One region of the Paenibacillus sp. FSL M8-0228 genome, then DNA from elsewhere that is predicted to be linked to it. Evidence: riboswitches for the same ligand, from Rfam matches in the RefSeq annotation. Region 1 holds a riboswitch; each other region holds the start of a gene.
What was found. A riboswitch is a leader RNA that binds a small molecule or an ion and turns the genes downstream of it on or off. The one in region 1 is predicted to bind glycine.

Region 1 (7,811 bases):
GACGCATCCGAAGTTTTCGATTCTGGACCCAAAAAACACCTTCTCTGTGCCACGTGATCAGACGGTATATGGCATGGTGGATATGATGAGCCATGTATTTGAACAGTATTTTCACAATGTTAAAAATACACCGTTGCAAGATCGTATGTGCTTTTCCGTGCTGCAAACCGTAATCGAAACTGCACCTAAGCTGTTGGAGGATTTGCACAACTACGAGCATCGCGAAACGATTTTATATGCCGGAACGATTGCTCTTAACGGAACACTGCAAATGGGCTACTTCGGGGACTGGGCTTCGCATACGATTGAACATGCATTATCTGCTGTATATGATATTCCTCATGCTGGCGGTCTGGCGATCCTATTCCCCAACTGGATGAGACATACGGTGGATCAGGATGCTGCACGCATGAAACGGCTGATGCTCAGCATGTTTGACTTAGACACCGTAGATAAAACAGATAGAGAAATCGCTTTGGAGGGTATTGACCGTCTTAGTGCATTCTGGACAAGTCTCGGTGCCCCTTCCACCCTGGCCGATTACAATATTAATGATGAGCAATTGGAAAAAATCGCAACCATTGCAGCCCGTGAAATGGAATATGGAGGCTTCGGTAATTATAAAAAGCTGAATCAAGAAGATATTTTAGCTATTTTGCGTGCATCGTTATAACATTCAAAAGGGAGTGTCCTCAAGCCTGTGATGGCTGAGAGCACTCCCTTTTGAAATTTATGAATTAACCGTTTGTCCCTTTTCTTCTACTTGAATAGCTGCCCCTACACTGGCACCTGCAAGAATGCCCTTTTTCTTACTAGAATTCAGAGAATCCATATAGGTTCGGGTTTCTGCAACGACAATGCCTGATAAGCCGAGCAGTGCAATCAGGTTCGGGAAAGCCATCATTGCGTTAAAGATATCTGCCAGCAGCCAAATCGCATCCAGTTTAATGAACGCGCCCCCGCCAACGAGTAGAATGAACAGATAACGGTATGGCTTAATCCACTTGACCCCAAGCAAATATTCAACACAGCGTTCCCCGTAATAGTTCCAGCCGAGCATGGTGGTGAACGCGAACATAATCAGAATAATTGTGAGCAGTTCTGCCCCCAGCGGGAATGCGCTGGAAAATGCTTGCTGAGTCATCAGACCCGCATCGGTAGGCCCGCTCCACACACCGCTAACCAGTAGCGTCAACCCGGTCATCACACAAATAACCATCGTATCAATAAACACGCCTGTCATGGAAATCAACCCTTGCTCCGCAGGCCATTTGGTTTTGGCAGCTGCGGCTGCAATCGGTGCGCTCCCCAATCCGGCCTCATTGGCAAAAATACCTCTGGCTACCCCACTTCGCATCGCCAGCATAATCGTAGCTCCGGCAAATCCGCCCGTTGCAGATGTAGTTGAAAATGCCGAATGGAGCACCAGCGCAATTGCGGCAGGAAGCTGGTCAGCAAACCGAATCAGTACGATGAGACAGATCAGTACGTACAAGCCTGTTTTAAAAGGAACGACCTTCGTCGATACCTTGGCAATGCTTTTGAGTCCTCCAATAGTAACCAGTCCAGTAAGGATAGCTATAATCAGTGCCGTTACAATGGGCGGAACGCCAAAACTGTTTTCCGTCGAAGATACAATCGCTTTGACCTGCGGAAACGTTCCAATCCCGAACAACGCCACCAGCATGCCCGAAAAAGCAAACAGCATCGCCAGCGGTTTAAAACGACGTCCTAGACCTTTCTCAATATAATACATCGGGCCGCCGGAAAATTGTCCATTCCGATCCTTCACCCGGTATTTTACTGCAAGTACACCTTCCGCATATTTCGTCGCCATCCCAAAAAAGGCTGCAACGACCATCCAGAACAAGGCACCCGGCCCGCCCAGCTTAATGGCTGTCGCTACGCCGACAATACTTCCTGTGCCAACTGTAGCCGCTAGCGCCGTACTCAAAGCCGCAAAACTACTTACATCCCCGCTGCCTTCATTCGGGGCCTTACCGATCAGCTTGATCGCCAGGGGCAGGCGGAATACCTGCAACATTTTCAGACGTATGGTCAGCCACAACCCCGTTCCCATGACAAGAATGATGAGAGGCGCCCCCCATATCCAACTGCTAATCGCTTCTAACACATGTACCAAATTCATTTCAACCCGCTCCTCCAGCATATTAGAAAACAAAAAAGAGTCAAATCAGCTGATTCGACTCCTGGAGAGGTTAAAGGCACGAAAAAATACAACCATCTTGTGCAGGTTTCTGCCTCTAATAGCTCATAAAAAAGCCTAGGGCATTCCCTGTCACAGGTTATTCGCGTCTCTGTCCTTTTGCCTGAGAGTTTAAGCAGATGTTCTCTGCGGTGCACCTTCGGCGCCCAATTAAGGGTCTCTCCAGAGTTCTGTCCGTTTACGGTCCCCGCTTGTGGCTGTAAACAGCCTAAGCACCTGAGAGTTTTGCCCCTTCGGTCGGAACTTTCGTTCCATCTCCCGCAAACATCAACCAGACATATGAAATTTTTATTCATTATACAGAAAACTTTCAGCTTATTACAAGTGAAAAGTTTGTGAAGCCCTCTGAAATATTATTATGTCTATCAAAAAAGCGGGTACAGCAGATTGCATCCTTAGGATGTCCTCTGCTATACCCGCCCGAGACGATATGAAATTACAATTCTTCACCATTGGTTGCTATCACATTTTTATACCAGTTAAAAGAGTCTTTTTTGGAGCGTTTGAGCGTTCCGTTACCGTCATCATCCAGATCAACGTAAATAAATCCGTAGCGCTTGGACATTTCGGAAGTAGACATGCTCACAAGGTCGATAGGGCCCCAGTTGGTGTAACCAATCAGATCAACACCGTCGGCAATCGCTTCCTTCATTTGGACAATATGCTGACGCAAGTAATCAATGCGATACGTGTCATGCACAGAGCCGTCCTCTTCCACCTTATCATATGCACCCAAGCCATTTTCCACGATGAACAGAGGCTTTTGATAGCGATCATAAAACGTATTCAGTGTAACACGCAGGCCGATCGGATCGATCTGCCATCCCCAGTCGGAGGACTGCAGATACGGATTTTTCACGCCGCCAATCAGGTTTCCTGCTGCTTTCTCGCCTTCTGGACCTGCCGATACGGTCAAGGTCATGTAGTAGCTAAATGAGATAAAATCAACCGTATTATTTTTCAAAATTTCGTCATCGCCGGGTTCTGTCTGGATCACAATATTATTTTCTTCAAAATAACGATTCATATAGTTGGAATATTCCCCACGGGCATGCACATCCGTAAAGAATAGGTTCATCTGATTTTCATGCTGGGCTTTCAGTATATCCGCTGGGTTACACGTATGTGGATAGCTTTCTATACGTGCCAACATACAGCCGATCTGAGCACCCGGGATGATCTCATGTCCCCGTTTGGTTGCCAGTGCACTAGCTACAAATTGATGATGCAATGCTTGATATATCGCTTGCTGTTTGTTTTCTACACGGTCAATAACCACACCGCCACCGGTGAACGGACTCATGGTCATTACATTGATTTCATTAAAGGTCAGCCAGTATTTTACTTTATCCTTATAGCGTGTAAACACCGTTTCGGCATAATTGACGTAATGCTGTATGACTTCACGACCCAGCCAGCCATTATACTTCTGAGTCAGACCTAGCGGTGTTTCATAATGTGACAATGTTACCAAGGGCTCAATATTATATTTGCGCAGCTCATCAAATACATTGTCGTAGAATTGCAATCCTGCTTCATTCGGCTCGTGATCATAGCCATTCGGGAAAATCCGCGACCAGTGGATGGACATACGAAATACTTTAAAGCCCATTTCAGCGAACAATGCAATATCTTCTTTGTAGTGGTGGTAAAAGTCCACACCTTCACGTTTTGGGAAACGGGCATTGACTTTGCCTGCCAAAATGTCTTCGAGTCGCTCGGACGAAATCTCTATAGCGTGATCGTTCTTACGTTCCGCTTTGGGTACATAAGCAATCATGTCTGCGCTGGACAAGCCTTTTCCATCTACGTCAAAAGCACCTTCCAATTGGTTGGCTGCAGTTGCCCCGCCCCACAAGAAGTTTTTCGGAAATCCTTTTAGCATCTTCGTCATGGTATAAAGACCTCTTTCCGTATATAAGATTTTTACTTTGGCCTAAGTAATCCCATCAAATGCTGCAAATGTGAATCCATACCTAACGGTAACCGTTCTCCTTTGAAATGCATTGACAGATGCTTTAAAATAGATGTAATGCCCTCATAAGCATCCTAATTGTTGTAACGCGTTTCATGTCAAGTATTTTTTTCTTATGTGAGGAGAAGCACCATGTCGAATCTTGATCAAATTGCAAAACTGGCGGGCTTTTCCAAGGCTACGGTATCCAGAGTATTAAATCAGTCCCCCCATGTCAGTCATGAAACAAGAGCTAAGATTTTGAAAATCATGCAGGAATTAGATTATGTTCCTAATCGGAATGCCATTTCCCTATCCAAGGGTCAGACGCTTCAGATTGGTATCATCACTTCAACGATTAATGAAATTGTTCTTGCTTTTCTGGACAGCTTTGTAGAAATCGCCGGACAATATGAATTCCAGACCATTATTTATACTTCGGGAGAAGACAAAAAGAAAGAGCTTCAAGCTTTTGAAGATTTAAAAAGAAAAAGAGTCGACGCGCTGGTCATCATTTCCTGCGTGAATGACACTGATTTTTTGAGTACCTATTGTAAATATGGCCCGATCGTGGCCTGGCAACGAATGGAGCATACCGATATTCGCTCCGTCGCAATGGATCAATATGAAGGTTACATGCTAGCATTAAAGCATTTGATACAAAAAGGCTATACCCGTATAGCCAATGCTTTTGGTCGTCCGAGCAGCATCAATACCCATAGCAGACAACGAGCCTATGAACAGATCATGAGTGAGCACAATCTGTCAGTGTTGCAACACTGGAATCACTCTTCAATTTATAATATCCGTGATGGCGAACAGGTCGTACGGGATTTGTTACAGCATCGGGGGGAATTCCCAGAGGCTATTTTATGTGCTAACGATTATGTAGCTGTGGGCATTCTCTGCGAAGCACGCAGACAACGGCTGAACGTACCGGGAGATCTGGCGATTGTTGGGTTTGATAACACGGAGCTGTCGCATACGTTGGGGATTACAACCATTCAAAATCCCATCATGGCTCAAGCACAAAATGCTTTTTTCATGCTTTCCCCCCAGCTGATTGGACGCCAAATGGAGCTTCATTCGCTAGAGTACAGCCTCATTGAACGTACGACCACATAAGGTAACGCTTTACTTGCAAATTAGGCAAAAGGGTCTTGATATAAAATGTTTTTTGTCGAAACAGAATAAAAAATGTTGAAATCGCTTTTTTTTGTGCTACAATAGCACTATATCGAAGGATTGTGACCGGTGATGCGGGCAATGCCTGAGTTCAATTGAGTACTATTGCTAACAATAGTATTGAATTGTGCTTAGGCATTTTTTATTGGTAAAGGATGGGAGGGGGAACTTCAATGATTATTGAGAAGGTGCTCAATAACAACGTCCTATTGACTAAAAACGATAAAGGCAAAGAGGTCATCGTGATGGGAAGAGGTATTTCCTTCAAAAAGGTGGCTGGCGATCAAGTCGATGATGATAAAATAGATAAGATTTTCATGTTAAATGAAAACGAGTTCACGGCCAAACTAACCGAGCTGCTGAACGATATTCCTGTATCTCATCTGGAGGTCGTGAATGAAATCGTAACCCATGCAACAGAAGTGTTGGATACGGAGTTAAGCGATAATATTTATTTAACGTTGACCGACCATATTCATTTTGCCATACAACGGCAAGAAAAAGGACTGGCACTCCAAAACGCGATGCTGTATGAAATTAAACGCTTTTACAAAAAAGAATTTGCAGTTGGACTGGATGCTCTCCAAAAAATTGAAAATACGCTCGGAGTAAAATTGGGCGAAGATGAAGCGGGATTTATTGCATTGCATATGGTGAATGCACGGATTGACGGTAACGAAATGAAATCTACACTGAAAATGACTGAGATTGTCCAACATATATTGAACATTATTACGTACCATTACGGGATTGTGCTAGATGAGTCTTCTTTTAGCTATTCGAGATTTTTGACACATTTGCAATATTTTGCGATGCGAGTGATTCGTAAAGAAGTCATTCACAGTGGTGAAGAATTCTTGTACAACCAGGTGAAGCAGACGTATACCGAAGCTTTTGCTTGCGCCCAAAAGATCAATGAGTATCTGGAAAAAACATACGATCAATATTTAAGCAAGGATGAATACGTATATCTAACTATCCATATTCATCGGGTAACTGAGCGTAATAACATATAAGACTAACAACTTCATACCCCTCATCGTTCATGGATTGTGACTGGTAAGGCAGGCAAAACCTAAACTGATGGTGAAATCGACGTTCCCTTATAGGAAGAGTGCGCAGTTTTCACCACGAGTTTAGGTTTTTCTTGTTTACAAGGTTAAAAAGATGCATGCCGGCGCATCTTAGCAACAAATGTAAACGGTAAACCCTATCAGTAGCAAGAATAACCCATAAGGAGTTCTAAATATGAGTGATAAAGAACTATCTAAAAAAATAGTGACTCTCGTTGGCGGCGAAGAGAATGTCAATTCCGTATTCCATTGCGCTACACGCTTGAGATTTAAATTAAAAGATCGCACAAAAGCAGACAAAGCTGCACTGGAAGCAACACCTGGTGTCATTACAGTGGTGGAAAGCAGCGGCCAGTTCCAAGTGGTCATCGGCAACAATGTAGGTCAAGTATTTGAGCATATGATGGCAGAAACGAATTTGCAGGATGCAGACAATCCTAATGCCAAAAAGGAAGAATCTTCCGAAAAAACAAATGTTCTCGGCAAAGCGGTCGATATCATTTCCAGCATTTTCTCACCTCTCTTGGGTGCTCTTGCCGGAGCAGGTTTGCTCAAAGGGATTATGGCCTTAATTGCGTCGCTTCATTGGATTGATACTACAAGCGGTACGTATCTCATTTTGAACGCCGCTTCGGACAGCGTATTTTATTTCTTGCCTATATTCCTGGCTATTACTTCGTCCCGTAAATTTAAGACAAATGCCTTTGTATCGGTCGCAGTTGCTGGAGCACTCGTGTACCCGGATGTTATTGCAGCGGTGGATCATCCGGCAAAACTGGCTTTTCTCGGGATTCCAATCATTCTGATAAAATACAGTTCCAGCGTAATCCCAATTATTCTCGCGGTATGGGTACAGTCCTATGTGGAACGTTGGTTTAATTCCTTTGTTCATCAATCGGTTAAAAACATTATCGTCCCTATGCTATCACTGCTAGTTGTTGTTCCGTTGACGTTTTTGGCCTTTGGTCCAGTCGGTAACCTGATCAGTCAAGGCTTGGCGAACGGTTTTACATGGGTATACAATTTAAGCCCATTGATCGCCGGAGCTGTGGCTGGTGCATTCTGGCAAGTGTTTGTTATTTTCGGTGTACATTGGGGCTTCGTTCCTATTATGCTGTCCAATATTCAAACATTGGGTTATGACACGATGCTTCCAATGCTTACAGCAGCCATACTTTCTCAAGCCGGTGCAACACTGGGGGTATTCCTGAAATCACGAAATACTCAAATGAAGGCTTTGGCGGGTTCCTCTACACTGGCAGCTGTATTCGGGATTACAGAACCAACGATTTATGGTGTAACTTTGAAATTGAAAAAACCTTTCATTTATGCTTGCATATCCGGTGGTATTGGGGGCGCTATTATCGCTTCT
Region 2 (7,811 bases), 220 kb from region 1:
CGTCCAGATCATGACTGACCGTAGTTACCGTGACTTTCAGATCTGAAGCCAGCGCCAGCAGCTTGATCGGCTCCCGTGTATCCAGCAGCATGCAGAGAACCACGATCTTTCTCTCCTCAGCCGAATATTCGTCTGGATTCGTATACAGCAATTGCTTTCGCAGGCATACAAGCTGAGCTGGGTCTGCATCTATACAGATACCAATCCCTGACTTTTTCTCCAGCTTCACCTCATGAGTTGCCAGCCAATGCTCGACTGCGCCCAGTTCCCGATGAACCGTCCTTGTGCTGACATTGATCTTCGTGGCAATTTCCCCGGCAGTAACCTCTTTGGACTGCTCCAGAAGATATTCCACGATGTCACGTTGTCGTTTCGTAATATTCATAAGCGCATACCGTTCCTTCCCAAGCTCATCCCTCCAGCAGGAGACGTACACTGCATACAGTCCGCCTGACTATGACGGGGATTAAGAATCGGATTTCAGACGTTCAACCAGCGCTTCGTATTCAGGACTCTTCAGAAAATTGTCAATGGAAATGTGTTCAGCATTCGGGACTACTGTTTTAGCCCGGTCTGTCAACGTTTTTTGCGTAATGACAATATCCGCATCCTGTGGAATTTCACTGATTGCCGTATTCGTAACTGTTACGCCTACGCCCGCCTGCTTCATTTTTTTGCGTAAAATCGAGGCACCCATCGCGCTTGAACCCATACCTGCATCACAGGAAAAGACAATCTTGTTCACTTCGGATTTATCCTTGAGCGTTCGATCTGCGACAATCTCGGCAGCACGATCAGATTCGTGGTTATCTTCCATTACAGTGGCGTTAGCACTGGCACTCTTGCTTTGACTTTTCATATCTTTCAGGCGAGATGCAGCTTCCTCCAGCCCCTCTTCTTGTTGCTTACCTGTCTTGAGTAACACTGCTGCAACAGCAAAGGATACGACCGCAGCAGCGATCACCCCGCTCAGCATTGGCAAATATCCACCTTTTGGCGTCATTAGAAAATAGGCGATGATACTACCCGGTGAAGGAGCAGCAACCAGTCCGGCACCTGTCAACATGAAACAGAAGGTTCCCACAACACCGCCAGCTATAGCTGCAAGAATCAGAATCGGCTTCATCAAAATATAAGGGAAATAAATTTCATGAATCCCGCCGAAAAAATGAATGATGACTGCGCCAGGAGCTGACGACTTCGCAGAGCCTTTACCGAACAGACAGTAGGCCAGCAAAATACCAAGCCCCGGCCCAGGGTTGGATTCCAGCATGAACAGTACGGATTTGCCTGTTCTTGCAGCTTCCTCCAACGCAATCGGACTCAATACTCCGTGATTCAGCGCGTTGTTTAAAAATAATACTTTTCCGGGCTCAATAATGAGGTTGACAAGCGGCAATAGCCCCGCGTTCACGAGGAACTGTACCCCTGCCGACAACACTTGACTGATCATTTGTACAACCGGGCCGATCGCCACATGGGCAAGCAGTGCTAGAATGGCACCGATAATCCCGGCCGAAAAATTATTGACCAGCATTTCAAAGCCTGATCTGACTTTGCCTTCAATGGCCTTGTCGAACTTCTTCAATATCCACGCAGCCAGCGGACCAGCTACCATCGCGCCCAGGAACATCGGGATATCGGCTCCTACTATGACACCCATCGTCATGATGGCACCGATCACACCTCCACGCTGTCCGTGAATCATCGTGCCCCCTGTATAACCAATCAGCAGCGGCAACAAATAATTTTTCATCGGATCAACCAACTGTGCAAAACCTTCGTTCGGGAACCATCCGGTCGGAATAAAGAGTGCCGTAATCAACCCCCACGCAATAAAGGCTCCCATATTGGGCATAACCATACCGCTAAGAAAACGGCCAAAACGCTGTACGGCGACACGAGTGCCTCCTTTTGAACTTGGCTTTGCGTCCAATGTACTCATATTCAAATCCTCCTTGTAGGTAAGCATCACTACCTTTTCTTAAAATTCATACTAAATGACAGCGCTATCTTCATCAACGAAATGAAAACGTACTTTCGTCATGAACGTTGATGACAACATTTAAATTTAAATTATCCAGGAAGATATTATACCTGCATAATTCTTCTTAATATGACCTGTAGCTATAGAAATTAGTCGAAAAACCGCGCTGGATTATGTATGATTCCTATATGGGGACAACCCACTATATCAGAACAACACACGTAATTACGTTTTCAAAAAAAGACAAAAAAATAGCCGCTACGTCAAATCATAGCGACTATTTTATACAAAAATCGAGCAAACTAACGATGCTCTTATTCAATTAAAAATCAATATAAAATTCCGAATAACACGCTATTATTTCATGCTGCATTGCTCTATTTATTACTCCGAAATCAACTGCTCATACTGATCCGCCGACAGTAGTTTGCCCAATGATTCCTCCACATCTTTATCCATCTCTACTTCTACCATCCAACCTTTGTCATATGGAGATTCATTCACTAGCTCAGGTGTACCTTCCAGCGCTTCATTCACTTTTAATATGGTTCCCGTCACCGGAGCAAAAAGGTCGGATACCGTCTTCACCGATTCAATCGTACCGATCTCCGCTCCCTGCTCAATCGTTACTCCCGCCTCAGGTAATTCTACAAAAACAATATCACCCAGTTGGTGCTGTGCAAAGTCTGTAATACCAATCCGCACCGTTCCATTCTCTGTCCGCTGAACCCACTCATGTTCGTCTGTATACCAAAGTTGCTGCTTCACTTCACCCATTCTGTTCCCCTCACTTCCATATGAATAAAATCGCATTTGCTCACCTGTATTAGACAGGTTAAGATTATGACAATACGAACACTCATGTCAATAATACTAACAAAAATACTTCATATCACCTCCTATAGCGCTCTATATAAAAATATAATAATTTATAACAAACGCTTACATATCCTTATTTATATATTAAATGTTTTTTCTATTGTTTTTGATGACATTTTTATTGACATTTTGAATGAATTTGCGTATTAATGGGTTATAGCAAATACTTTGGGAAACACCCGACAACTGCAAACGCGGATGAACGCAGAGGGAGAGACTGCCAAAAAGATTCGCATAGCTGTTGCCGCTTGTGAGACAGTTGTGCACGCGAATCGGATCAAGTTGTTATCTGCAAAGCCAGGTAATATACTGCTGATCCCGAAGGTAGCGCCGAAGGAGTAAGCCTGCATTGCAGGTGAATCTCTCAGGCAAAAGGACCTCTGCCGGACGCATCTCTGGAGAGCATTCGCTATTGGAGCGGATCACCCAAGAGGAAACCCGGTACATACCGGGGTAACTTTCTGGTATCAAGGACAGAGCTGAAAAAAGAGTATAGACTGCTGTCTATACGTTTTTTTCGGCCTGTCTTTTTTGTTTTGCCGATCACACCGGATAGGAGTGGAAACATGACTAATTTGCGAAAAACACCGCTATATTCGTCCTACGGGACGCAGTCTGGGGTTCGTTGTATTGACTTTGGCGGCTGGGAGCTCCCCGTTCAGTTTAGCGGTATCCAAAAGGAGCATGAGGCCGTCCGGCAACGTGCGGGTTTATTCGATGTATCGCATATGGGTGAGTTTTTGGTTGAAGGCAAAGAGGCCGAAGCTTTTCTACAAAGGGTGACCACGAATGATGTCAGCCAGTTGGAACCAGGTCAGGCACAATATTCACTCCTGTGTTACCCCGATGGAGGTGTAGTAGACGACCTGCTTATTTACTGCAAAGGACCGGAGCGCTACATGCTCGTTGTGAACGCCTCCAACATTGATAAGGATTGGGATTGGTTACTTCGTCATGTGCCTGCATCCGTTCACATGGAGAATGTGTCTGATGCAATAGCATTGCTGGCATTGCAGGGACCGGAAGCAGCACGTATTGCCGCAGCCGTGGCAGATACGGATATTACGAATCTGGCATCTTTCCACTTTCATGAGAACGTGCCATTGTTCGGAGCAAAAGCACTCGTCTCACGAACCGGATATACGGGCGAAGACGGTTTTGAATTTTATGTACCTGCTGCGGAAGCACCCGCCGTATGGGAGGGTTTGCTTCGTTCCGGTGAGTCGTATGGGCTGATTCCCGCTGGACTTGGTGCTCGGGATACACTACGCTTTGAGGCTCGGTTGCCGCTGTACGGACAGGAGCTATCTGCCACGATTTCACCACTTGAAGCCGGTCTAGGGTACTTCGTCAAGCTGAATAAAGGAGATTTTATCGGTAGAGAAGCACTGCAACGTCAGAAAGATCAAGGGATTCCTCGTAAATTGATCGGGCTGGAAATGATTGATCGCGGCATCCCACGCGCCCATTATCCGGTATTCGCAGAAGGACAACGCATCGGTGAGGTCACAACGGGGACTCAGTCGCCCACCTTGAAGCGTAATCTGGGCCTCGCCTTGGTGGACAGTCGTTTTAGTGCCCTCTCCACACCGCTGGAGGTTGAGATTCGTGGCAAACGCCTGCGTGCCGAGGTAGTGGCAGCACCCTTTTATAAACGCCCGCGCTAATCTTAAACTCTCTTCATTCCAATAAAGCAAACATGTCAGATATGAACTTCCGGGTTTTTCAGCTCACACTTTTTTATTAGCTAATTACGATTTAAAATTTTGCTTTTCGAAAGGAGCCAGAACCTATGAAGCAGCATCGTTATCTCCCTATGACTGAACAAGATCAAACCGAAATGCTGCGTGTGGTGGGTGTATCATCCATTGATGATTTATTCAGTGACATTCCAGAGGCCATTCGATATCAAGGGGAACTCCCTCTTTCTTCTCGACTCGATGAGAAAGCCTTAACCCGCCACTTGGCCGAGCTGGCTGGACACAACGCCAATACAGACACACATGCCAGCTTTCTTGGCGCAGGAATTTATGATCATCATATTCCGTCGGTCATCCAGCACATCACTTCACGCTCGGAATTCTATACAGCCTACACCCCCTATCAGCCGGAAGTAAGCCAAGGCGAGCTACAAGCCATTTTCGAATTTCAGTCGTATATTTGCGAATTGACGGGCATGGCTGTAGCTAATGCCAGCATGTACGACGGAGCGACTGCACTGGCGGAAGCGGGCTCACTGTCCGCCGCAGCTACCCGCCGTAAACAGCTTATCGTATCGAGGTCCGTCCATCCAGAGGCACGTCAGGTATTGGCAACCTATGCACGCGGATTGAATTTGGACATCGTGGAGATCGGCTGTTCGGACGGTGTAACGGATGCTGATGCGTTAGCGGCGGCCGTATCGGAACAGACCGCGGCTGTTTTGGTCCAAAGCCCCAACTTTTTCGGAGCCGTGGAAAATCTACAGCCGATGGCTGACCTCATCCATGCACACAAAGGTCTTTTGGTCGTCAGTGCCAACCCACTGGCACTTGGCTTGCTGGAGACACCCGGCAAACAGGGCGCGGATATTGTGGTAGGAGACGCGCAGCCACTTGGCATCTCCTCTTCTCTCGGCGGTCCGACCTGTGGATACTTTGCCGTTTCTCAGGCACATATGCGCCGTATCCCCGGCCGTATTGTGGGTCAGACCACTGATCGCAATGGTAAACGCGGCTTCGTGCTGACCTTGCAAGCGCGCGAACAGCATATCCGCCGCGAAAAGGCCACCTCTAACATTTGTTCCAATCAAGCGTTGCTAGCTTTATCTGCATCTGTATACTTGTCTGTTATGGGTAGACAGGGGATCAAGGAAGTAGCCGAGCTAAATTTGCATAAAAGCCGGTATGCTTTAGAGCAATTGCTGAGCTTGAAGGGCGTAACTGCCTCGTTTAACGCACCGACCTTTAACGAGTTTGCCCTGAGACTGCCTGAGGGTACAGATATGAGCAGACTCCAGGCCGAGCTGCTAGCTGCTGGATTTATCGCTGGCTACGATTTGGGCCGGGACTATGAGGAACTTGCTGGTCACATGTTGATTGCCGTGACGGAGCAAAGAACCAAAGAAGAGATTGACCAATTTGTGCACACCTTGGGGGGATTGCTATGACACATACCGGACAGGATCAGAAACAAGAGCTGTTAAAGGAACACGATCAAGCGCTCATTTTTGAATTGAGCCGTCCGGGTCGCATCGCCTATTCCCTTCCCGAGTGCGACGTTCCCCGTCGCCCGGTGGCAGAGCTTTTGCCAGACTATACGCTGCGCAGCGAACCTGCAGCATTACCCGAGGTATCCGAAGTAGACGTTATTCGGCATTATACCGCCTTGTCCCGGCGCAATTTTGGCGTGGACAATGGATTTTATCCGCTCGGCTCCTGTACGATGAAATACAATCCGAAGGTGAATGAGGATGTCGCCCGATATACAGGCTTCGCCAAAATCCATCCATATCAGCCCGAGGAGAGCATCCAGGGTGCCATGGAGTTGCTGCATACGCTCCAAAATGATTTGGCTGCGTTAACTGGCATGGATGCCGTCACGCTTCAGCCCGCCGCGGGCGCCCATGGCGAATGGACCGGGCTGATGATGATTCGCTCATACCACGAAGCACGTAGTGAGCGACGTACCAAGGTGCTCGTGCCGGATTCGTCGCACGGAACGAACCCCGCCAGTGCAACCGTCGCAGGCTTCGAAACAGTCACCCTTCCTTCCACCCCTGAGGGGCTAGTGGATCTGGATGCGCTGCGTCAAGCCGTAGGCAACGACACTGCTGCGCTCATGCTGACCAACCCGAACACGCTTGGGCTGTTCGAGAAGCAAATCACTGACATTGCTGCCATCGTGCATGACGCGGGGGGTCTGCTCTACTATGACGGGGCGAACTCCAACGCCATCATGGGGATTACCCGTCCCGGAGATATGGGCTTCGATGTAGTGCATCTCAATTTGCACAAAACGATGAGTACCCCGCATGGTGGCGGTGGCCCCGGCGCTGGGCCTGTCGGCGTAAAGCAACGGCTCATCCCTTATTTGCCCAAGCCGCTTGTCGCACGGGATCCACAGGGGGTGTACCACTGGGACCGGGAACAGGGAGATTCTATTGGACGGGTTAAAGCCTTTTACGGGAACTTCGGTATTCTCGTCCGTGCCTATGCCTATATCCGTAGCTACGGTCCTGATGGCTTAAAGCGTGTATCGGAATGTGCTGTACTCAATGCCAATTACATGATGCATCGGCTCGCTCCATATTTTGATCTGCCCTACCCTGGACATTGCAAACACGAATTCGTGATGTCAGGGCGAGGCTTGAAAAAATTTGGAGTGCGCACGCTTGATGTAGCCAAACGTCTGCTTGATTTCGGCTACCATCCACCTACAATTTACTTCCCGCTGAATGTAGAGGAGTGCATCATGATCGAGCCCACGGAAACAGAAAGTAAGGAAACACTTGATGCTTTTGTCGACACTATGATTCATATTGCGCGGGAAGCAGAAGAGAACCCTGAGCTGGTGCTCAATGCACCATATACTACTCCAGTCACACGATTGGACGAAACTACTGCAGCCCGCAAACCTGTACTGAATTGCTCATGCAGTTGAAAACAAATTCTACTTAAAGGATGCAAAAAAGCCGGTATCTAATTAGATACCGGCTGCTGTATGTACACAGCAATTTTTTGTTGGAAAAAGATATAACCTTTGAAATGTAATACCCTTCCTTAGCCTTCGATGCTTTGAACCAATTCAACAACCTGTTCTGCTGTTTGCATGTCCAGAGCTTTTGTAGCCAGTTTTTCCATGTCCGCACGGGACAACTTGGAAATTTGACTACGTGCTGGCAGAATGGAAGTGGCGCTCATACTGAACTCATCAAGTCCGAGACCCAGCAGCAACGGAATTGCTG
Region 3 (7,811 bases), 4.0 Mb from region 1:
GACGGTTCAAGTCCGTTCCTTTAAAAAAGACCTCCCCCTCTACACGCGTGCGTTCCATGTCATGCAGTTGCGGGATCGAAAGCGCTAACGCGCTTTTGCCACAGCCGGATTCTCCGACTACAGCCAGCACTTCATTGGGGTTGACCGTCAGATCCAGATGGTCGACTGCGGGGTGATATTGATCCTGGATGCGAAAAGATACGGATAATCCTTTAATTTCCAACACAGGTTCGGTATTCAATGCGCGCTTCCTCCATTCTCCATGGTCTTGTCCCGCTTATTCTCACCATGTTTGATGTTTAAAACCTCTCATGAACATTACATACCGTTTTTGTCGGAATAATTTGAATACATCCTATCACCAGTATATGGATATATCAATTAAGATTATGCTATCAACATCATTTAAAAAATCAATGATCCAGCAATAGTGCGGCCTTTCTGGCACAAAATGTAATGAAATAACCAACCACAGGTTAATTTTCATCACAAAAAAAGTCGCCTGATCCCTCAGCAGGGATCAAACGACTAACTAACCCAAGCTCACATTGAGCTCCTGACAATATAATTTACGAAGCCGCTCCATAGGAGCCAGACTTGAATGTTCTAGGATCGTACCATTTGTAGCCTGCTGCCGGAGCAGACCAAGGCTCAGGCTGTGGTTCCGTGGACGCCGCAGGCTCTTCGAATGGCAGAAGCTTCGTTGGTTGATCCAGAGTCAAACCTGCCACATCAGACAATTTCGTGTAGTCCTGCTTCCATGCAAGCCATTGAACCGTTTGCACCAGGAAGGTTGAATCATCCACTTCTTTGAAGCCATCATATGTCTTCTTCGACTGTCCGTTTTCCTCACGCACATATTTCGGTGTAGCATCTTCTACAGGGGAAGAATCACCGATGAATGCCGCCTTGCCATGGCCTACCTTGGAGATAGCGGCATAAGGTCCTTCCGCACGGCCCCCGCCGTTATAAACCCCCTGATCTACCGCATTCCCCCATTTTTTCGTGCCTGAAGGGATATAAGCAATGCCTTTAGCCTTGGTAGGATCAATAATAGCCAGCGTAGATCCTGCATGCATGGCAATCGAGCGCACACCCTTGGTAATACCGAAAGATTGATCTGCGGCTACAATGTCGGTAGCATTCACATCACCGAGCGCATTGTAACGGAAACGAACGCCAAAGTTGGCCGCCAGCCAATCGGAGCTTGTTAATCCTTGCATTGCCGGTGATGCAGCCTCTTCTGCAGTCATGCCTTTGGCCGGATTAGTATAGGCTCCACGACGGTAGCCATTCATAACCTCGGAGGAATCCCAACGGTTTTTGTTACGATCTGCATTATAATGATCGGAGATGAAGAAGACGCTCCCTCCGTTATTCACGTATTGCAGCAGGGCAGCCTGCTCGGATGCCTTAAAGGCAACATTCGCTTCACCAATAATGAACACATCATATTGGCGCAGCTTGTCATAGGTTATGGCCTGCTCTCCATAAGTAAAAGGAATGGGACGATTTAATGGGTCTACCGTAAAGCCTACATTACGCAGTCCATTGGCAAAGTCGGAGAAGGCGCCTTCAATGACCCAATCTGCTGCACCAGCGGTCTGTGCGTGCGTATTATCGAGCAGCACCTTTTTGCCTTTTCCATCCGGCAATGTAGTACCGGGTTGACCCGGGTTGCCAGGTTCAGGTTCACCAGGTTCCCCTGGCTCGCTTCCGTTCACCAGTTCAACAGCGCTTGGGCTTTTCACTCCACCAAAATTATTGTAGGCGCCGAGTGTACCCGTCACACGGATTTTGCTGCCAATCAGCTCAGGATGGCCTGTTAGCCCAAATTGCCCTCTGTACGCGGATGTCAGCTGTACATCCAATAGATTAGACGTGCTACGTTCATTGGCCTGGTCGGCAATCAGTACGTTAAAATCATTCGCAAACGGAGAAGAAAAGTTAGCCGTTTTCGATCCGGTGGCATGTCCGACGATATAACCTTCTACCGTCACCGTACCTCCACTGCTTTGGCCCTGAAGTGCTTCGGCTACTGTCAATGCTCCCTCTGCCTTGATCTGACCGAACGGAACGAAGATCCCGATCAGCAGTGAAACGATCGCTGCTAGATGCAGCATCCCTTTTAAGCGTGAACCTGTGAACCGCAAGCCTTTTACCATACGTCAATATCCCTCCTATGATTTCCATAAATGTACTTGTCCTCTATCAGATTAGCCGCCAATCTTCTAATTCCTTCCTGATTTCATCCGTAATTATGTAAACTTTAATCTTTTTTATTGGAAATGCACCTGTTTATGTAAAAATTAAACCCTGTGATTGACACCGAGCACGTCATACATTACGCTAAGAAAGACATGTAGAACGGTATACGCGAATGAAGATGACGGGAGAGTCTGTCCAGGAGGCTTACACTCTGGCGGCACCGAAGGAGCAAGACGCCAGCACCCGGCTGGCGGATAATCTCTCAGGTCCATGTATCGTCATCTGACGCAACTCTGGAGAGAGCGCAAGCCACCCAAGGGGTAAGGCGGTAAGAACACCGCACGAAACTCTCAGGTAACGAGGACAGAGATAAGGGAAACTTCCTTATCCTGTCCTTTTTTTGTGCTCACATTGTGCGTCAGCATTAGGAACCGTCATAACCGCGCAAAGACGCGGAAATACCATATAGTATGGTATTAGAACATACAGGGGGCCACACCATGCGTTTCAAAGATGTATTTTCTATTATCGGCCCGGCCATGACCGGACCTTCCAGTTCACACACCGCAGGCGCGGTGCGACTCGCACGCGTTGCCCGGCACTGGCTCGGGGCGCAGCCTGACCGTGCCCGTATGACACTGTACGGCTCCTTTGCCGATACGTATAAAGGACACGGTACGGATCTGGCGCTCATCGCAGGACTGCTTAATTACGATACGGACGATCACCGGATTCCAGATGCCGAGCAATGGGCCGAGCAAGCCGGGATGACCGTGGAATTCGCCGTCAGTGGACTCCCCGCTCCTCATCCGAACACCGTCCGTTTCGAGTTGTGGAAGGGCGAGGATCAGCGCACACTGCTGGGCTCCTCCATCGGCGGCGGCAGCATCCATGTCCAGCAACTCAACGAATTCCGGGTCAATCTGACCGGGGAGCTGCCTACGCTGGTGCTTCTCCACTCGGATAAGCCCGGTACATTGGGCGCAATAACTTCAGCGCTGGGCGCGGCCCACATTAACATTGCCTATATGCACGTAGATCGCAAAGGCCGGGATGGTGAAGCACTCACCGCCATTGAAACGGACAGTTCTGCTCCAGCTGAACTGATTGCGGAACTGCGTTCTTTACCTCATATGTATGAAATTAAGATGATTAATTTGAAAAAAGGAGCTGAATCCGATGCGGTTTAGCCATCTGCATGAGATCAGCGCTTTATGCGCTGAAGAATCCACCACGATTGGCCGCTTGATGATTCAAGAACAGGTACAAGAAACGAATACAACGGAGGAAGAAATCTTTCGCCAAATGTCTGATTATTATGAAATCATGAAGGAAGCCGTTCATCGCGGTCAGACACAAGACACCGTATCCCGCAGTGGATTGACGGGCGGCGACGGCAAGCGCCTGGCCGAGTATCTGCGGTCAGGGGAGACCTGCTCCGGTGATGCCTCCGCGCTCGCCATGGCTTATGCCCTCTCCGTGTCGGAGGTTAATGCATCCATGGGTCGCATTGTCGCCACTCCTACCGCAGGCTCATGTGGGGTTATCCCTGGTGTGTTCATCAGTGCGCAGGAACGGTTCGGCTGGGATGATGAGCATATGGTGAACGGCCTATTCGCCGCTGGAGCCATTGGCTACGTGATCGCCAACAACTCCTTCATTTCTGGCGCGGAGGGAGGCTGTCAGGCTGAGATTGGCTCAGCTATCGGGATGGCCGCTGGCGCTATGGTCGAGCTGCGCGGTGGTACGCCTGAACAGGCTGTTCACGCCGTGGGCCTCGCTCTTAAGAACACGCTCGGCCTGATTTGCGACCCCGTCGCCGGACTCGTGGAGATTCCGTGCATCGTGCGCAACGGGCTGGGAGCCGTGACTGCGCTTGCCGCAGCGGACATGGCTTTGGCGGGTGTGCGCAGCGCTATTCCGTCTGACGAAGTCATTGACGTGATGCTTGAAGTCGGCAGCGCGATGCCGTCGAAGCACCGCGAGACCGCCAAAGGCGGCTTGGCTCAGACGCCGACTGGCAAGCGTTTGACCGAATCACTTACACGCAACGCATCAATCAAGAAGAATAAGTCGTAATTTCTAAGCTTTAAACCAATTACTTTTCCTCTATAAAACAAGGCGACTACCTCTCCCCTACATTGTCCTAGGGAAAGAGAATTCGCCCTTATAAAGAAAAGAGCAAGCATATCGTCGCTGGACGTATGCTTGCTCTTTTTCTTTTTAGTCGGGTTACAGATTACTGAACGGTTACCTGTATCTTCGTCATTTTACCTGCATATTTCACAGTAATTACTGCTTTGCCCTTGCCCTGTGCCTTAATGTTACCGTCTTTGACGGTCGCCACAATAATTCTGGACGAGGACCAGACAGCCGGTTTGGAAACATCCTTCTCCGACTCATCCTTATACGTGGCTGTAGCCGTAACCTTAGCCAGCTGTCCTGCCTTCAAATTCAAGGCGACTTCGTCTGTTTGCAAATATTTAAGCGTATCAACATCTACAGGTACGCTGATTATCTTCCCGCCGAACTTCGCCTGAATGTTAGCTTTACCGTAGCTGACCGCGGTAACCTGACCCTTTTTAACAGTGGCTACCTTATAATTGGACGTTTTCCATTCAGCTTGGGTTGTAACATCCTTTTCTTTACCATCGCTCGATTTAACCACAATCGCGATGGTTTTTTGATCTCCAGATTTGAGCGATAGCGCGATTGCATCCGCTTCAATCTTTTGCGCTACGTCCACTTCTACCGTAAACGTAATGTTTTGCTTGCCATATGAAGCAGTCACAGTTGCCTTACCACTACCATTCGCTTTGATCAAACCTTCGCTAACTTCAACCACTTTTACATTGCTAGTTGTCCAGGTGGCATCCTTGGTTACATCTGTTTTTGTACCACCACTCTTAACTCCTGTTACTTTCAGCTGCTTCGTTTCCTGAGCACCAAGCGCAATTACACGCGAGTCTGTTTCCAGACGGTCTACAAGGCCCACTTGTACGTTAATTGTTAGTTTTTTGCCATTATAGGTCGCTGTAATAACCGCTTTACCAGCAGATTTACCCGTAATCGTTCCTTTGGACACAGAGGCAATATCTTCCGCGCTTGAAGCCCATTCTGCATCCTGTGTTACATCTTCCTTACGCCCATCCGCATAAGTAGCCGTCAAAGTTGCAGTATAGTCCTCATTAATATCAATTGTTGCCGTTTTGGAGGACAGAGACAGATCCCCGGGTACATTTACGGATACCGTAGCTGTAACTGTTTTGCCGCCATAAGAAGCGGTGATGGTAGCCTCACCTGTTTTATAACCTGTGACTTCCCCCGCGCTGACAAAAGCGATATCTTCATTGCTGGACTTCCACTCTGCCTTACTTGTGATATCTTCTTCCGTACCTGTTACGTACGTTGCGGTCAGCTTGAGCTTTTTGGATTCCTTGGCATTCAAGCTCAGCTTGTCCTCGCTCAAATCCAGAAATCTAGAGGTTTCGACATCTGTCTTGATCGAAACGGTCTTATCTCCATACTTAGCGGTCACCGTTGCCGAACCCGCACCGATGGCCATAATCGTTCCTTTATTCACCGTTGCAATTTTTTCATCGCTTGATGCCCAAGTAGCTTTATCCGTGATATCCGTTACTGTTCCATCCGGGTAAACAGCAGAAACCTGTATTTTTTTAGATTCATCCAGACGGAGAAAAATATTGGATTCGCTGGCTTTCAGCTTATTCGTTTGATCGACATCCACCGAAATCGTAGCGGACATCGTGCCATATTTACCTGTAATTGTCGCCTTTCCCGCGCTATAGCCGGTAATGGTGCCTTTCAGTACATCCGCCACAGCTGCATTGCTGGAGCTCCACTCAGCGGACTCTGTCACGTCCTGTACCGATCCATCCGGGAACGTCGCTGAAAGTTTAACCTTCTCAGTATCCTTCAGCAAAAGAGAAACCTCTGATGAACTGACATCAAGACGTTTAACTTGCTCTACCTGTACAGCAATGGTTACGGTCTGCTGACCATATACGGCCTTAATATTGGCTGTACCTGCTCCCTGAGCGGTAACCAAACCGTTAACTACAGTTGCAATCTTTTGATTATCCGAGGTCCAAGTAGCATCACCCGAAACCTGAGCTGTTGTATTATCACTGTATGTCGCTGTCAAATCAACCTGTCCTGTACCGCTTGAACGCAAGTTCAGGCTTTGTACACTAGATGTCAGCGCCTTAACCTTTTTCGTTACATGTACCTGAACCGATTGTACCTTATCTTTATAGGTCGCAACCACGGTGGCTTCCCCTTCAGCCTTGGCCGAAACTGTACCATTATACACAGTAGCAATAGCTGTGTTATCACTTTTCCAATCCGTGCTTACGGTTACATTTGAGGTTGTCCCATCACTAAAAACAGCCGTAGCCGTCAATGCAGCTGTATCCCCCTGTTGCAAAGTTACCTCGTTAGACGAAAGGACAATCTTGGAAAGCACTGCTTCTGCTGCAGATGCAAACCCTGCATATGATGTAAAACTTGAAATCAGGATGACCAACGCCAGAAAACCGGACCATCTATTCTTCAAAATCTAATTCCCTCCCATTTCAAAACTTAAATTAAGGATTTCGCAAAATCCTTATACCTACGTTTTATGTCGTCATATGGAAAAGAATAGTTTAGGCTTCAAGGGAAATTTGGTCCTTATTAACTAGATCATTTCTGATAAAGATTTAGACATTACAATTTGTGTATCTTCAGGGCCATAGTGAAGAGTTTTCACAACAGATCCACAATCCCGCATTTATAAACAGCTATAAGCTGCCGCGCGAACTCTCAAATGATGGTACTCTTCCATATTGGGATCGAGCTGATGCATATATACGACGGAGAATTGTTCGCTCGGATCTATAGAAACCCAGGTGCCTGCCATTCCCGTCCAGCCAAATTCTCCAATCGAGCTGTTTGCATGCCCAACCGCTTTATCCATTAACGTGCGCACACCAAGTCCATAGCCATAACCTGTATGGTATGAATTGGTGAAATCCGATAGTTGAGCTGTATTCAGATGATTGGTGCGCATTAAATCAATGGTTTTTCTCCCCAATAAGTTCACACCGTTTACCGTGCCGCCATTTGACATCATTTGTGCAAATGTGAGGTAATCTTTGACTGTCGAATATAAACCTGCGCCTCCGCCTTCATATATAGCATCTGGCTGATGATATTCATCCAGGAAACCCTCCATTTTTTCAAGTTTTCCGGCGTCTTTCCGTTGATACATGGAGGCCATCCGCGATTCAATATCTCCACGATAACGGTAACCTGTATTGTTCATTCCAAGTGGATCAAAGATTTCATCCTTTAAAAATTGTCCTACTGATTTACCTGAAATCACTTCAATAAGGCCTGCAACAAAATCATGTCCATATCCGTATAACCAGCGTGTTCCGGGCTCAAACGCAAGTGGAACTTCAGAAAGCGCTTCAATTTCTGTGCGTAGGTCATATTTCCCCTGCTTTTCCTTTAATCCTGCAATGGCCTTCTGCATAGCTTTTCCTGTTTCTGAAGACTCGGAAGCGTAAGGAAGACCCATACTCATATTGAATATATGC

Region 2: another riboswitch for glycine. It lies ahead of gcvT (glycine cleavage system aminomethyltransferase GcvT); the one in region 1 lies ahead of MKY98_RS20115 (alanine/glycine:cation symporter family protein).
Region 3: another riboswitch for glycine. It lies ahead of sdaAB (L-serine ammonia-lyase, iron-sulfur-dependent subunit beta); the one in region 1 lies ahead of MKY98_RS20115 (alanine/glycine:cation symporter family protein).

What each region holds. Positions count from the first base shown of each region.
Region 1 covers NZ_JBBOXA010000001.1:4,461,642-4,469,452, forward strand. The annotation lists gene MKY98_RS20110 (iron-containing alcohol dehydrogenase) at 1-673, shown strand, start outside; gene MKY98_RS20115 (alanine/glycine:cation symporter family protein) at 731-2,149, opposite strand; glycine riboswitch at 2,309-2,403, opposite strand; glycine riboswitch at 2,422-2,498, opposite strand; gene MKY98_RS20120 (glycoside hydrolase family 1 protein) at 2,664-4,121, opposite strand; gene MKY98_RS20125 (LacI family DNA-binding transcriptional regulator) at 4,335-5,306, shown strand; gene licT (BglG family transcription antiterminator LicT) at 5,540-6,382, shown strand; gene MKY98_RS20135 (beta-glucoside-specific PTS transporter subunit IIABC) at 6,615-7,811, shown strand, end outside.
Region 2 covers NZ_JBBOXA010000001.1:4,243,889-4,251,699, forward strand. The annotation lists gene MKY98_RS18935 (BglG family transcription antiterminator) at 1-385, opposite strand, end outside; gene MKY98_RS18940 (PTS mannitol transporter subunit IICB) at 467-1,945, opposite strand; gene gcvH (glycine cleavage system protein GcvH) at 2,372-2,764, opposite strand; glycine riboswitch at 3,157-3,256, shown strand; gene gcvT (glycine cleavage system aminomethyltransferase GcvT) at 3,433-4,533, shown strand; gene gcvPA (aminomethyl-transferring glycine dehydrogenase subunit GcvPA) at 4,659-6,014, shown strand; gene gcvPB (aminomethyl-transferring glycine dehydrogenase subunit GcvPB) at 6,011-7,507, shown strand; gene ptsP (phosphoenolpyruvate--protein phosphotransferase) at 7,627-7,811, opposite strand, start outside.
Region 3 covers NZ_JBBOXA010000001.1:426,994-434,804, reverse strand. The annotation lists gene MKY98_RS01945 (ABC transporter ATP-binding protein) at 1-241, opposite strand, end outside; gene MKY98_RS01940 (DUF6359 domain-containing protein) at 570-2,165, opposite strand; glycine riboswitch at 2,381-2,496, shown strand; gene sdaAB (L-serine ammonia-lyase, iron-sulfur-dependent subunit beta) at 2,709-3,398, shown strand; gene sdaAA (L-serine ammonia-lyase, iron-sulfur-dependent, subunit alpha) at 3,388-4,287, shown strand; gene MKY98_RS01925 (Ig-like domain-containing protein) at 4,448-6,784, opposite strand; gene MKY98_RS01920 (serine hydrolase domain-containing protein) at 7,001-7,811, opposite strand, start outside.